DNA from 3 places in the Humiphilus diazotrophicus genome. Region 1 is predicted to be linked to each of the others. Evidence: riboswitches for the same ligand, from Rfam matches in the RefSeq annotation. Region 1 holds a riboswitch; each other region holds the start of a gene.

What was found. A riboswitch is a leader RNA that binds a small molecule or an ion and turns the genes downstream of it on or off. The one in region 1 is predicted to bind cobalamin.
Region 2: another riboswitch for cobalamin. It lies ahead of cbpA (modified peptide precursor CbpA); the one in region 1 lies ahead of AC6I7T_RS03530 (TonB-dependent receptor).
Region 3: another riboswitch for cobalamin. It lies ahead of AC6I7T_RS05860 (ribonucleoside triphosphate reductase); the one in region 1 lies ahead of AC6I7T_RS03530 (TonB-dependent receptor).

What each region holds. Positions count from the first base shown of each region.
Region 1 is NZ_AP040870.1:419,033-423,392, reverse strand. Features, by position in the region: gene AC6I7T_RS03540 (cobyrinic acid a,c-diamide synthase CobB) at 1-117, shown strand, start outside; gene AC6I7T_RS03535 (ABC transporter substrate-binding protein) at 114-989, shown strand; cobalamin riboswitch at 1,011-1,182, shown strand; gene AC6I7T_RS03530 (TonB-dependent receptor) at 1,194-3,623, shown strand; gene AC6I7T_RS03525 (FecCD family ABC transporter permease) at 3,608-4,360, shown strand, end outside.
Region 2 is NZ_AP040870.1:834,088-838,447, forward strand. Features, by position in the region: gene AC6I7T_RS04990 (hypothetical protein) at 1-73, shown strand, start outside; gene fahA (fumarylacetoacetase) at 61-1,332, shown strand; gene AC6I7T_RS05000 (hypothetical protein) at 1,741-2,544, shown strand; cobalamin riboswitch at 2,735-2,941, shown strand; gene cbpA (modified peptide precursor CbpA) at 3,157-3,267, shown strand; gene cbpB (peptide-modifying radical SAM enzyme CbpB) at 3,354-4,360, shown strand, end outside.
Region 3 is NZ_AP040870.1:1,078,031-1,082,390, reverse strand. Features, by position in the region: gene AC6I7T_RS05870 (isocitrate lyase/PEP mutase family protein) at 1-419, shown strand, start outside; gene AC6I7T_RS05865 (saccharopine dehydrogenase family protein) at 453-1,532, shown strand; cobalamin riboswitch at 1,627-1,844, shown strand; gene AC6I7T_RS05860 (ribonucleoside triphosphate reductase) at 2,044-4,191, shown strand; gene AC6I7T_RS05855 (anaerobic ribonucleoside-triphosphate reductase activating protein) at 4,195-4,360, shown strand, end outside.

The DNA of each region.
Region 1 (4,360 bases):
CAGGAGAGTGAAGGCTATCGGAATAGCGGTGTGCTTGGTAGCTACCTTCACCTTCATTTCCTGTCGAATCCGTCGATTGCAGAGAGCTTTGTCGAGCATGCAAGGCGGTTTGCATGAGAGTGCAATTGATAAGAGCTCTGATAGCGTTTCTATTGCTTGGCGCAGTACTGCCAGCGGTGGCTTCTCGTAAGTTGACCGACGAACTTGGCCGGACAGTCGTTGTTCCAGATCACCCTCACCGGCTTATCTGCCTGGCGCCGAGTGTTGTAGACGATGTTTTCGAGCTTGGAGCGGGTGGCGATGTGGTAGCTGTAAGTGACTACACCAAATATCCTGCTGAAGCAGCCAAGCGACCAAGCGTTGGTTCTCCGCTCAGTCCTTCGATTGAGAAAATCATCTCTTTACATCCAGACCTGATTCTGGCTGTGGGCGAGATTAATCAGCTGGAACATCTCCGGCCTATTGAGCAGTATGGCATTCCCATCTTTATGGTGAATCCTCGCAGCCTGGATGGGATCTATCTTTCAATAAGCGATGTCGGAAAAGCAATTCATCGCGAAGGTGAGGCTGCAAGTCTCATTGCGAGATTGAAGGCGAGAGAAAAGGCAATTCGTGCACGCGTATCAGGTAAGCCAAAGATTCGCGTGTTTATGCCTATCTGGCATGATCCGATAGTTACGATCGGAAGAGATGATTATATTACCGGGATGATTGAAATAGCAGGGGCCAAGTCCGTGACAGATGACGTTGCTCTGCCTTGGCCTCATATCAGCCTGGAAGCCGTGATTGCCCGTAATCCGGATGCATTACTTCTTGTCCGTAGCGGGAAAATGTCAGTCCAGCAATTGACCAACCATCCAGGCTGGAGGACTTTACGTGCAATTCGTGAAGGAAAGATTTATTGGATAGATGAACGCATCGACCTTCCCAGTCCGATTGCGTTTGACGCATTGGAGGATTTAGCAAAACAGTTTCATCCTGGATTGTAAGAAGTTTGCAATCTATAACCATTAACAACTAACCATCAGGATGTTCGGGAAGAGCGGTGCGAATCCGCCACTACCCCAGTAACTGTAAGCGCTTAGAGTTCATCCATCATGCCACTGGAAGATGCATTCCGGGAAGGCGGTTGAACCCGATGAGGCGCGAAGTCAGGAGACCGGTCCTGTGAAAGAGTTCCGAGGGGACACAATATGTTTCGATGGAAGTTAACTTATCTTTGCCTGCTATTTTTACTGCTCTTTCAGCGTGCCGATGCCGCACAGATTCGTGGAACTGTTACTGATTCTCTAGGTGCTGCTATTCCGCATGCCAAAATCGAATTGTTGCAGAAGGACAAGGTGGTAGCGACAACCCAATCCGACGTTGAAGGGAAATTTGCGTTGGATGTTTCTGCAGAGGGTCGTTATCAAATACGCGCTGCTGCGTCTTCATTTGCGCCTTATGTAAGTGAGCCTACCTACCTAGCTAACTCTCAGGTCCTGCAGGTGAATGCGATCCTGAGCGCTGGAAAGCTGATTCAGCAAATAACGATTTCAGCAAATGGAACTCCAACACCCCAGGCACAAATTGGTTCTGCAATTACTACACTTTCTGAAAGCCAGTTCCAGCTGAAGCGAGATATTCAGGAGAGCCTCAGTTTTGTTCCGGGGTTGCAGGTTATGCAGACCGGGCAGGCCGGAGGGGAATCGAGCCTTTACATTCGAGGCGGCAATAAAGACGCAAATAAAGTCCTGATAGACGGAGTATCTGTTAGTGACATCGGTGGAGAGGTGGATTTCAGTAGCCTAGCCTCCGTTGGCATTGCCCGGGCAGAGGTGTTACGTGGTCCTAACAGTGCTTTATACGGTTCTGATGCCATGGCGGGAGTTGTTCATCTGTTTACAGTCCAGGGAAAAACTTCTTTACCCCAATTGAGCTATTTCGGGGAAGGCGGTAACTTTGGAACCTATCACCAGGATGGTTCATTAGCCGGTTCTCACAAACAATTCGATTATCTTTCCGACTATTCTCGCTTTGACACAGCAAATAGTATTCCTCATAGCCAATTTCATAATGGAACTTTTGTTGGAAACTATGGCTGGCGGCCTCTTCCGAATACAGAGGCGAGAGCAACCGTTCGCTACCTGGCTACTTCCTATGGAGCTCCCAATGCAATTCAGCTGTATGCAATTCCGAATGATGCTGTACAGAAATGGCAGGACTCGATAATCTCCGGGACCCTTGACAACAGGGCAACTGAGCGCTGGCATAATCTCCTTCGTTACGGCGTCTTCCGGATGAATGGCCAATACACAGACTTTGCACCGGATGGAATTCCATTGATGGATTCTTCGGGAGGGGTTTCAGCTTACTTGGGGAAGCCCGTGACGATTAAAGGTGCAAACGGGTATTCTGCAAGTGGGCAGGCTATCTTTCAATATGTTGAGACCTATCCAAACCTATATGTGTCACACACCAGCAAGGACTTCGTGTATGGACAATCCGACTATAAATTTTCTCCGCATATAGTTGGTTTGGGCGCCTTCCGATATGAGAAGGAGCGTGGCTATACACAGAGTACCGGTGCTTCTCAAAGTTCGACCGATAGAGACAATTACACCTACACGATGGAGGTTAAGGGGGATTATCGTAACCGCCTTCACTACACAATCGGTAGCGGAATTGAGAAAAACGCTATTTTCGGAGTGGAAGCTACTCCCAGGGCATCCTTTGCTTATTACCTGATTCGCCCTGGCTCTTCTACCTTTTGGGGCGGAACCAAGCTTCGCTTCAGCTTTGGGAAGGGAATTAAAGAGCCAAGCATCTACTATCAGCTCAACTCGCTTTACGATGTGCTGCGGAAGGCTTCGGCAGAAACGGGCACGATTCAGCCGATTGGCGCTGAGCGTTCTCGCAGTTTTGATGGGGGTGTGGATCAGGAGTTTCTTTCTGGACGGGGCAAAATTGGAATCACCTACTTCCACAATCAATTCACGAATGTGATCGAATTTGTTCCGCAGCAGGCTCTGATCGGTAACCTTGGTATTCCTCGGAATGTTGCCAATCAGTTTCTGTTTGGAGCCGCAGTTAACTCCCAGGCTTTCCGAACGTTAGGCGCAGAGGCCGAGATTGAGTATCGAGTCAGCTCTCATCTTTTTGCCCGCGGCGGGTATACCTATCTGGATGGCGTCGTTCAGCGCTCCTTTTCCAGCAATGCACTCTCTCCCGCGGTGAATCCTAACTTTCCCGGCATTACCATCGGCTGGTTTTCTCCCTTGGTTGGGGCTAGGCCATTCCGGCGTGCTCCTCATTCCGGCTATTTCGGTCTGAGCTATAGCCAATCGCGCTGGAATGCCTCCCTGAATGGAACGCTGGTTAGCCGTCGTGACGACAGTGACTTTTTGTATGACAGCAACTACGGAGCGAGTTTGCTGCTTCCCAACCGGAATCTGTTGAGTTCTTATCAGAGGCTTGATTTTGTGGGAGATTATCGTGTGAATCGCTTTGTGTCCCTGACCTCAAGCATGCAGAATCTCTTGAGCCAGCACTACGATGAGGCTTTTGGGTATCCTGCTCTGCCATTTACCTTCAGGTCAGGGGTCAAGATAACCTTGGGAGGAGAGTCTTGGAAGCTGAAGTAACCAGGCTGTCCACTCTCGAAAAAAGAACAAGCACCTATGGTGCTCACGGACAAGCTCGCTTCCATATAACATTGTGCTTGCTTTCCGTGTTGCTTGTAGTTGCGATCGTCTATTCCATGAGCTGGGGCGCAATTCGCGTCCCAGCTCATGACATTCTTAACGCAATTTTCGGCAGGGCACCGCTCACTTCCGAAGAGCGGGAAATTCTCTTACAAATTCGTCTCCCACGTATCCTGGCTGCGGGCTGTGTGGGAGCAGCGCTCTCCATAGCAGGAGTTCTTTTTCAAGGGCTCTTTCGAAATCCCCTTGCCGATCCTTATGTCATCGGGTCGTCGGGAGGCGCTGTTCTTGGTGCTTCGGTTGGAATGTTTCTCCTCTCACAGTTCAGCTTGTGGGGTTTCAGTGCTACCGCAGTTCTTGCCTTTGCCGGATCTGTTGGAACCATCGGACTTGTTTATTGGTTGGCCAGGGTAGGTGGAAAAACTCCGGTGGTTCCGTTACTCCTGGCAGGATTCGCCGTCAGTACTATGTTGAGCTACTCTTCCTATTTCGTTGATGTTTTAGACCGGGATTATGGGATGGGACGTGTGCTGGCATCCTGGCTTCATGGTGTGATTGGCATTCCTCAGTGGAACCAGCTGGCAGTAATTGTGGTTATGCTGCTTATTGGAATCGCGGTTTCTTATCCCCTGATGCGTCGTTTGAATACGCTTGCTCTCGGAGACGAGTATGCAGAG
Region 2 (4,360 bases), 420 kb from region 1:
CGCCATCAGCTTCGGTTCATGTTCTTTCGAAGAGCCTATTCACGACCTGGAGGCAATGGGATGGCTGACGTAAGAGAAAGCTGGGTACCCGCAGCCAACGATCCAACTTCAGACTTTCCCCTCCAGAATCTTCCCTATGGAGTTTTCCGTCATCAGGGAGAGACACGCATCGGTATCGCTATCGGCAACCAGGTACTTGACCTCCGTGCATGCGCCCAAAAAGGATTACTTTCGGCTCTTCACCAGGAAGCTCTCGATGCCTGTCGCGTTGAGGTGCTCAATCCCCTGATGTGTCTTGGCTCCAGTACATGGTCAGCGTTACGCCAGCAAGTGACGGCTTTGCTCGATGCCAGATGGGAAAAGAAAACCGATGTGGAATCGCTACTCGTTCCTATGAACGAAGTAAAGATGCAACTTCCAGCAAATATCGGTGACTATACCGACTTCTATGCAGGCATCCATCATGCTCTTCGCGTCGGCAGGCTCTTCCGTCCCGATAACCCGCTACTGCCGAATTATAAGTATGTTCCCATCGGCTATCATGGCCGTGCATCTTCTATTGTCATCAGCGGTGAAAACATCCATCGTCCCTGTGGCCAAACCAAGGCTCCCAGCGATACCGCACCTGTCTTCGGGCCGACAAAATCGCTCGATTATGAGCTGGAAATCGGCGTCTTTGTTGGCACTGGAAATCGTCTTGGACACAGTATTCCTGTTGACAACGCAGAGAAACACATTTTCGGACTATGTCTGATTAACGACTGGTCAGCGCGCGACATTCAATCCTGGGAGTACCAGCCTCTGGGCCCTTTCCTGGCGAAGAGCTTTGCGACAACAATCTCTCCCTGGGTAGTTTCCTTGGAAGCACTTGAACCCTACCGCGTCCCCACGCCATCGCGGCCGGAAGGAGATCCAGCCCCGCTGCCACACCTCGCCTCTTCTACGCCTGAGCGAGATAGCATAGACCTAACGCTTGAGGTATACATCCAATCCGAGCAAATGCGCCGCATGAATATCGATCCAATGAGGCTCAGCCGTAGTAATTTGAGCGACCTCTATTGGACTCTATCTCAACTGGTGGCCCACCATACCAGTAACGGCTGCAATCTGCGCTGTGGAGATCTGCTGGCAACCGGCACCATCTCCGGTCCAGATTCCGGTTCCGAAGGATGCCTTCTAGAAAAGCGGCACAATCCCGATCCGGTGCGCTTGCCCAGCGGCGAAACACGGGTGTTTTTGGAAAGAGGAGATCAGATTCTCTTCCGTGCTGTTACGGAAAAGGAAGGGCTGCCAAGAATCGGCTTCGGCGAATGCACTGGAATGATCCTGTAAGGGATGGTATGCCGATCCTGATACTTCAAAGCCTCCCATCATGGCTACTACTTAACTGGATTCGCATGTTCTTTAGTGAACATAACAATAACCAACAAGGCCGACGCAAGAAAGCTATCTTCCGTTCACACCTGAGAACTTCAAGATCAATTCTCATCAGATCTCTCGTCTGAGATAATCGGGAATCTGGATTTTGCATCTATGGTGATTTCAAGCAAAGTCTAAAGAGATTCAGCTATGCCCCACATCGGGAATATTCATCACCCAAGCAATTATTAGATTTTTCTAGGCATTTTTCATCAGACAATCATTACGTTAGTAATAAAGACGGGCTTTTCCAGCGAAGCATTTCTACCGCACTGCCTCAGCCAATATGTATCATTGACACAAACCAATTGAGGAGCTTCCATGTTTTCTCGGGCATTCTTGTCCCGCGTTGGCATTTTGCCAACCCTAGTCGTTGTCTGTCTCATGTCGGGCTGTTCGGGCAAATTGACTCAACGAGATGCCAAGCGCATGATTGAGGCCCAGCTGAAGTTACATGCCGCTGGAGATAACAAGATATCTGGAGCTATCCCCGGCTATAAGATCGAAGGTATGGGCGAAGCTACAGACTCAGAGGCATTTCCGTTGGCAGAACATCAGCCATATGGTTCGCCGAGTGGTAATGGAGGACCATCAAAAGAAGAGATTTTTTACGGACCCCTGCTGGAGTCATTGAGCAAACTCGGATACATAACCGTACAAGAAGAGGATCCTCAAAGTAAAACTGTATCCGGAGTGACGTTGCACTATCCCCATTCACGCACAATACGGTTGACGCCAAAGACAGGCAGCCCCACAGATTCCGCTTCAACGCGTGACTATAGCACCGGATTCAGTTGCTATCCCATGCCGAAGCCCGATCAATGTAACATTCCTCCCCTCGTTGAAATTGGCAAGGACTTCAAGATTAGCGGCATATACCAGGATGATAAGCGCGCCAAGGTTGGCATTCTGATTTCGTGGAAGCTAACCCAGTTCGGCACAGAACTTAAACCATACGCCAGACCGGGCGGAGATCCTTACAGCCAAGCCCTAAGTGACTACCGCGCTAGGTGGGAGCAGTTCCTCACCTCTCATCCAGACTCAGCAGAAGAGCCGGCAACAATCCTCTTCGAGAAGTTCGACGATGGCTGGCACATTGTTGATCAAAGCGGGAAGAGCATATAGGCCAGCAGCTTCAGGCAAAAGCTTGAATCGAAACCTCAAGAAATTGCGCAGCTTTCTCTCATAGGAAGCTGTGCCTCTCAGCTGAGGAAGCACGGCGACAGTTTCAGATCCTGACACGCATGAACCTAAACATCATTCTGTGATCTGGACTATTGTCCACCCCACCCGCTCTCTATAAAATTTCCCCTGACATCTAGATTTGGTTTCGGGTTGCCCTCCAAAGGCAACAGGGAATTCCGGTGAAAAACCGGAGCGGTCCCGCCGCTGTAAGCGAGAAGGCAGCTTCCTATTTACCACTCGTCAGAAATGCCGGGGAAGGTGGAAGCTTCCATTGAGAGCAAGCATTAAGCTCTCTGAACTTGCGAGCCAGAACACCTGACCGAAACCGCGACTCAACGATCTCCGCGTGGAAAACGGGGATGTGGGTTTTTCGTTTTTTGGAGAGAATATCCTTCCTGCCAGCGAAAAGATCCTGCGACAACAATTATTCGTATTCGCGATTCCCTCTTCCGGACCGGAGGATCTTCTGCCGAAATCGGCCAGATCTCTGCACCAGTAAGGAATCTCGCGTTCGGCTTTGTTATTCCATTTTTCGAGGAAGGAGGTGACGTGATGAAGTCCAAGAAGAACGAACCCAGACAACCGGTCATTGCCACGCGAAAAAGTTGTACAGCGAGCGGCACGGGTTTATCTCACTACGTCATGACCGAAACAAAAAAATAGAAGCTACCGACAATAGCTTTACGCACGGCGGATAGTCAAACACCTATCCGCCCCAGAGTTAAGACAAAGAAAAGGATCGCCTCCTCATGGGACTGGAAGCAAAGGGTCACAACAGCTCGTCACGCGGATTGTATTTCAACACAGGTAAAGGAAGCACACTTCAACCAATCGATATCGGCCACGACGAGTACATTGGCTTGGTTGATCCCGACACGGCCTTTTGGGCACTCATCCAAAAAGAGAAACTCGGAGAAGCGTTGACCTCCAGCACATTCCTGCAGCAATACAAACAAAAGGCCAGCAGTTTTGCAGAGGAGATGGCCCGGCTTCGCTTCGATGTGCGGCCCTCTGCCGTGTACTTCAACCCTACGGAGCGCTGCAATCTGAATTGCTCGTACTGCTATTTGCCGGATACAACGCGTCACAATGGCCAACATATGCCAGTAGATCAGGTACTAGTGGCCATGGAGAAATTGAAGCAGTACTTCCGGGTAACTTTGCCTGAAGGATACAAGCCTCAAATAATCTTTCACGGAGCTGAGCCCACATTGAATTGGGAAGCGATGCTGGCAGCGTTCGATCGATATGGCAATGATTTCCGTTTCGGCATTCAGACCAATGGCACAGTATTAGATGACGCTCAATATGATTCCTTGATGGAAAGGAACGTCGCCATTGGCCTATCTCTTGATTCCGCATTGGAAGATATTGCCAGTCGTACGCGCAAAACCTGGGACGGCCATGGCATTTACACCAAGGTTGTTGCTGCCATGGAAAAATTACGTGGTTACTCCAATTACTCTGTCATCTGCACTGTAACCCAGGAGAATCTGGAACAGCTGGTCCCGACAGTTGAATTCTTCCATCAACATGGAGTTACAACTTGCATGCTCAATCCTGTCCGTTGCACTCGTCAGGGAGCACGCAATATTAAACCTGCAGATGAGGTCATTAGCCACCACTATCTAGAAGCACTGCATCGTACCGAAGAGCTCTATCGGGAAACCGGCCGCCGCCTGATTGTGGCAAACTTCGCCAATATTCTCATAGCAATCCTTGCACCGCAGGCACGACGCTTGATGTGCGATATCTC
Region 3 (4,360 bases), 660 kb from region 1:
CGGTAGGTGACGCTGGCTGCGATCTGGTCATCAATGTGCGGACAGATGTGTATCTCTTTCAGGTGGGTGATCCGGATAGCAGATTCGATAACGTAGTGGAGCGCGCGAAGGTCTATCGCTCCGCAGGCGCCGATTGCATTTTTGTACCTGGTGTTATCGATTCCAGCACTATTGCCAGTCTGGTCAAGGCTATCGATTATCCGCTAAACGTCATGGTCGCACCTGGCGCGCCAAGTGTGAAAAGTCTTGGGGAAATGGGTGTTGCTCGCGTAAGTGTGGGACCGGGTATCACTCAGGTAGCGCTTGCGGCAGCTCAACGCGCAGCGCGTGAACTTCTTGAACACGGTACCTATGGAGTCCTTGAAACGGGGTTGCCTTTTGCTGAGATTAACACCTTGTTTACTCCACGTCTTCAGTAATCAAGACCGGATTGAGCCCAGGAGCAAGTAGCTATGACGTATCAAGAGATCAGTCGGCGCACCACAATCAATAGCAACCACAAAATCGCGGTTGTCGGCGCATCAGGGCATACTGGCCGTTTCGTTGTGTCTGAATTGGCGCGGCGTGGTATCAAAGGTATTCTTGTCGGGCGCGATGCAGAGAAGCTTTCTCCCTTGGTCAGCAGGCATCCGTCATGGAAGATTCGCTTGGCCTCTGTTGATGCTCCTCAAACGCTCGATCAGGCGTTGGCGGATGCGTCGTTGATTATCAATTGCGCTGGTCCCTTTATCGATACGGCGGTGCCTGTGATGGATGCAGCTCTTCGTGCTGGTATCCATTATTTGGACGTGACTGCAGAACAACGGGTAACGCTTGAGGCTTTCGAGCGGTTCTCCGCGGCAGCAAAGGCGGCGGGAGTTGTAATCATGCCTTCCATCGCGTTTTATGGCGGATTAGGAGATCTTCTTGCGACAGCGGCCATGGCGGATTGGACGACAGTAGACGAAATCCATCTGGCTGTTGCACTCGATAGTTGGAAGCCGACACGCGGAACTTCTCGGACAGGAGAGAGGAATCCTGGCCGCAGATTTGTGTTTTCAGGGAATGTACTGACCTTTGTTGACGATCCTTCCCCTGAGCTTTCGTGGGATTTTCCTCCGCCTTTTGGGAAACAGGATGTTGTCATTTTCCCTCTGGCTGAGACTATCGTGATCTCGCGCCACCTGCGGGTGCCCGAAATTCATGCCTATGTGAATCGAACTGCCTTGAAGGACCTTCATGATCCCGGTACGCCACCACCCATAGCGGCAGATGAGCGAGGTCGTTCCGATCAGCGTTTCTATATGGAAGTACTCATCCGTAAGGGAGACGAGGAACGGTATGCAGCAGTATCGGGGCGTGATATCTATGCCGTTACTGCCCCTTTGGTAGCCGAAGCAGCGGAACGGATTTTGACTGGCGATTGCAGAAGGGCAGGAGCTGTCACTCCCGGCGAGATTTTTGATTCGAGAGCGTTTCTGGAAGCACTCTCGCCCGAACCGTTTTCTCTGAGCCTCGGAGAGGGCGTTGCAAGCATGAGCCGAAGTACGTAGCCAGATTTGCTTCTTCTGGCGTATCACTTTTTAGGATGCTTGGATATACACAGGTATCGCAATTTGTTGGGTTGACGATAGGTGGTGGACCCAATATGATGGGGTTCGTGTTCGGTGGCGAGGTTGCGAGTCAGCCTCGCCTGAAAAGGGAACCTCGTGCAATTCGAGGACTGCCCCGCAGCGGTAAATGGGAACGAATTCCATCACATGCACTGGCTTTCCCAAGAAGCTGGGAAGCGATGGCGAGTAGATGCAGCTCAATGGGGCTGCAAGCCCACAAGTCCGAAGACCTGCCGACACGACGCTTTGCGCGTCTTGACTGAAGCCTTCGTGGGAGAGGCTGGTCGGATCAGGATTTGTCCGTACAGGTGGAGGAAATCTCCATTTGTTGGCTCGTGCTCTTCTGCCCAACTCCATGAAGTAAGAGATGATCGGGTTATGTAACCAGTCGTGTGTCATATTTCTGTGGCCGCTTCTGTTTGCTGCCCCTTTTGCCTGTTAGGAGATCAATGTGGAAACCGTTGCAAATACTTATAGGGAACAGCAAAAGAAAAATAGTGCCGGGGCATTTACTGAAATATGTAAAAGAGATGGAAGCATTGTAGCTTTTGATGCACAGAAGATTACGACAGCCATTCGAAGAGCGGGAGAGGCGGCCGGAGAATTTGGAGAAGATATTGCAGTTTCGCTTACCCGTCGTGTTATTGCCTTGAATCTGGCACTTGAGCGCTCTGAAATGTTAAGCGTCGAGGCAATTCAAGACGCTGTTGAAGAAGTTCTTTTGAACTCACCATTCAAGAAAACTGCACGTGCCTACATCTTGTATCGCGAACAGCACAAGAAAATTCGGGAGTTGGTTGATCAGGCTAATGTCGATCTGGTTGCCCAATATCTGGAGAGGACAGACTGGAAGGTGCAGGAGAACAGCAATATGGCCTTTTCCCTGCAAGGGATGAATAACTATATTGCCAGCCAAATCAGCGAAACATACTGGCTAAATGAGATTTACTCTCCTGAAGTGCGGGAGGCACATGTAAGCGGTGCTTTGCATCTGCACGATCTTGGCCTTTTGGCGGTTTATTGTGTTGGATGGGATCTGCAGGATCTTTTACTCGCAGGATTTCGGGGAGCTCCTGGGAAAGCGGAAAGCAGGCCTGCAAAGCACTTCCGCACAGCGCTCGGACAGATTGTCAATTTCTTTTATACCTTGCAGGGCGAGGCTGCAGGAGCTCAAGCCTTCTCCAACTTCGATACGTTGTTAGCTCCCTTTATTCGCAATGACGGTCTTACCTATGAGGAGGTTAAGCAGGCTCTGCAAGAGTTTGTCTTTAACCTCAATGTTGCAACACGCGTTGGATTTCAAACTCCGTTTACCAATCTCACTCTCGATCTGCAACCTCCTACCATGCTGGCGGAGCAGGCCGTAATTATTGGCGGAGAGCGACGAAGCGAGACGTATGGGCAGTTTCAGGAAGAAATGAATATGCTCAATCGTGCTTTCCTCGATGTTTTGGTCGAAGGGGATGCTCGCGGGCGTGTCTTCACTTTTCCCATTCCCACATACAACATTACTGCCGATTTTCACTGGGATTCACCGGTACTGGATCGTCTTTGGGAGGTAACGGCGAAATATGGAGTGCCGTATTTTGCCAACTATGTAAATTCCGATCTTTCTCCCGATGACTCTCGTTCCATGTGTTGCCGCCTTCGTCTTGATACCAGGGAATTGCAGAGGCGGGGAGGAGGTCTTTTCGGTGCCAATCCTCTTACCGGTTCGATTGGAGTCGTGACCTTAAATATGCCTCGTCTCGGCTATCTCTCGAAGAATAGAGACGAGTTTTTCGCGCGGCTCGATCAACTGATGGATTTGGCCCGAACAAGTCTCGAGACCAAGAGAAAAGTCCTTGAGCGGTTTACAGAGAAGAACCTCTATCCATATACGCAATATTATCTCCGCGACATTCGTGCCCGTTTCGGACGTTATTGGGCGAATCACTTTTCCACGATTGGCTTAGTTGGAATGAACGAGGCGTGCAGAAACTTTCTTGGTTGCGATATTGGAAGCCCTGAGGGCTCCCGGTTTGCTGCCGAAGTCTTGGATTACATGCGTGAACGGTTAGCTCTCTATCAGGAAGAAACCGGCAATTTCTATAACCTGGAGGCGACTCCTGCAGAGGGCACCAGCTATCGTCTGGCGAAGCTAGACCAAGAAGCGTTTCCTGAGATTCTTTCTGCAAATGAACGACAGGTGAAAGAAGGGGGCAGTCCTTTCTATACGAATTCCACGCAACTTCCGGTCGATTATACGAACGACTTATTTCAAGTATTGGCACTGCAGGATGCTCTGCAGCAACGCTACACAGGTGGAACCGTGCAGCATCTGTTTCTAGGAGAAGCTGTGCCGAATCCGGAATCTGTAAAAGCGTTTGTGAAGAAGGTTTGTAGTAGTTACAGACTTCCATATTTTACTGTGACTCCTACTTTTTCTATCTGCCCGGAGCATGGGTATCTCAACGGCGAGCAGACATCATGTCCCGATTGCGGAGTTCGTACAGAGGTCTATTCCAGGGTTGTTGGCTATTTGCGTCCGGTGGGCCAGTGGAATAAAGGCAAACAAGCCGAGTTCGAATTGCGCGAATCGCTATCGATTGGAGCCTGATCCATGCTGATCGGAGGTTTCCTTCCGCTTAGTCTTTGCGATTATCCGGGGAAGATGGCTGCCGTCGTCTTTACGCAGGGATGTAACTTTCGTTGTCCTTACTGCCACAACGGAGCTTTACTGACGGCACATTCGGAGACTGCTATAGCGGTCTCCGATGTGCTGGCTT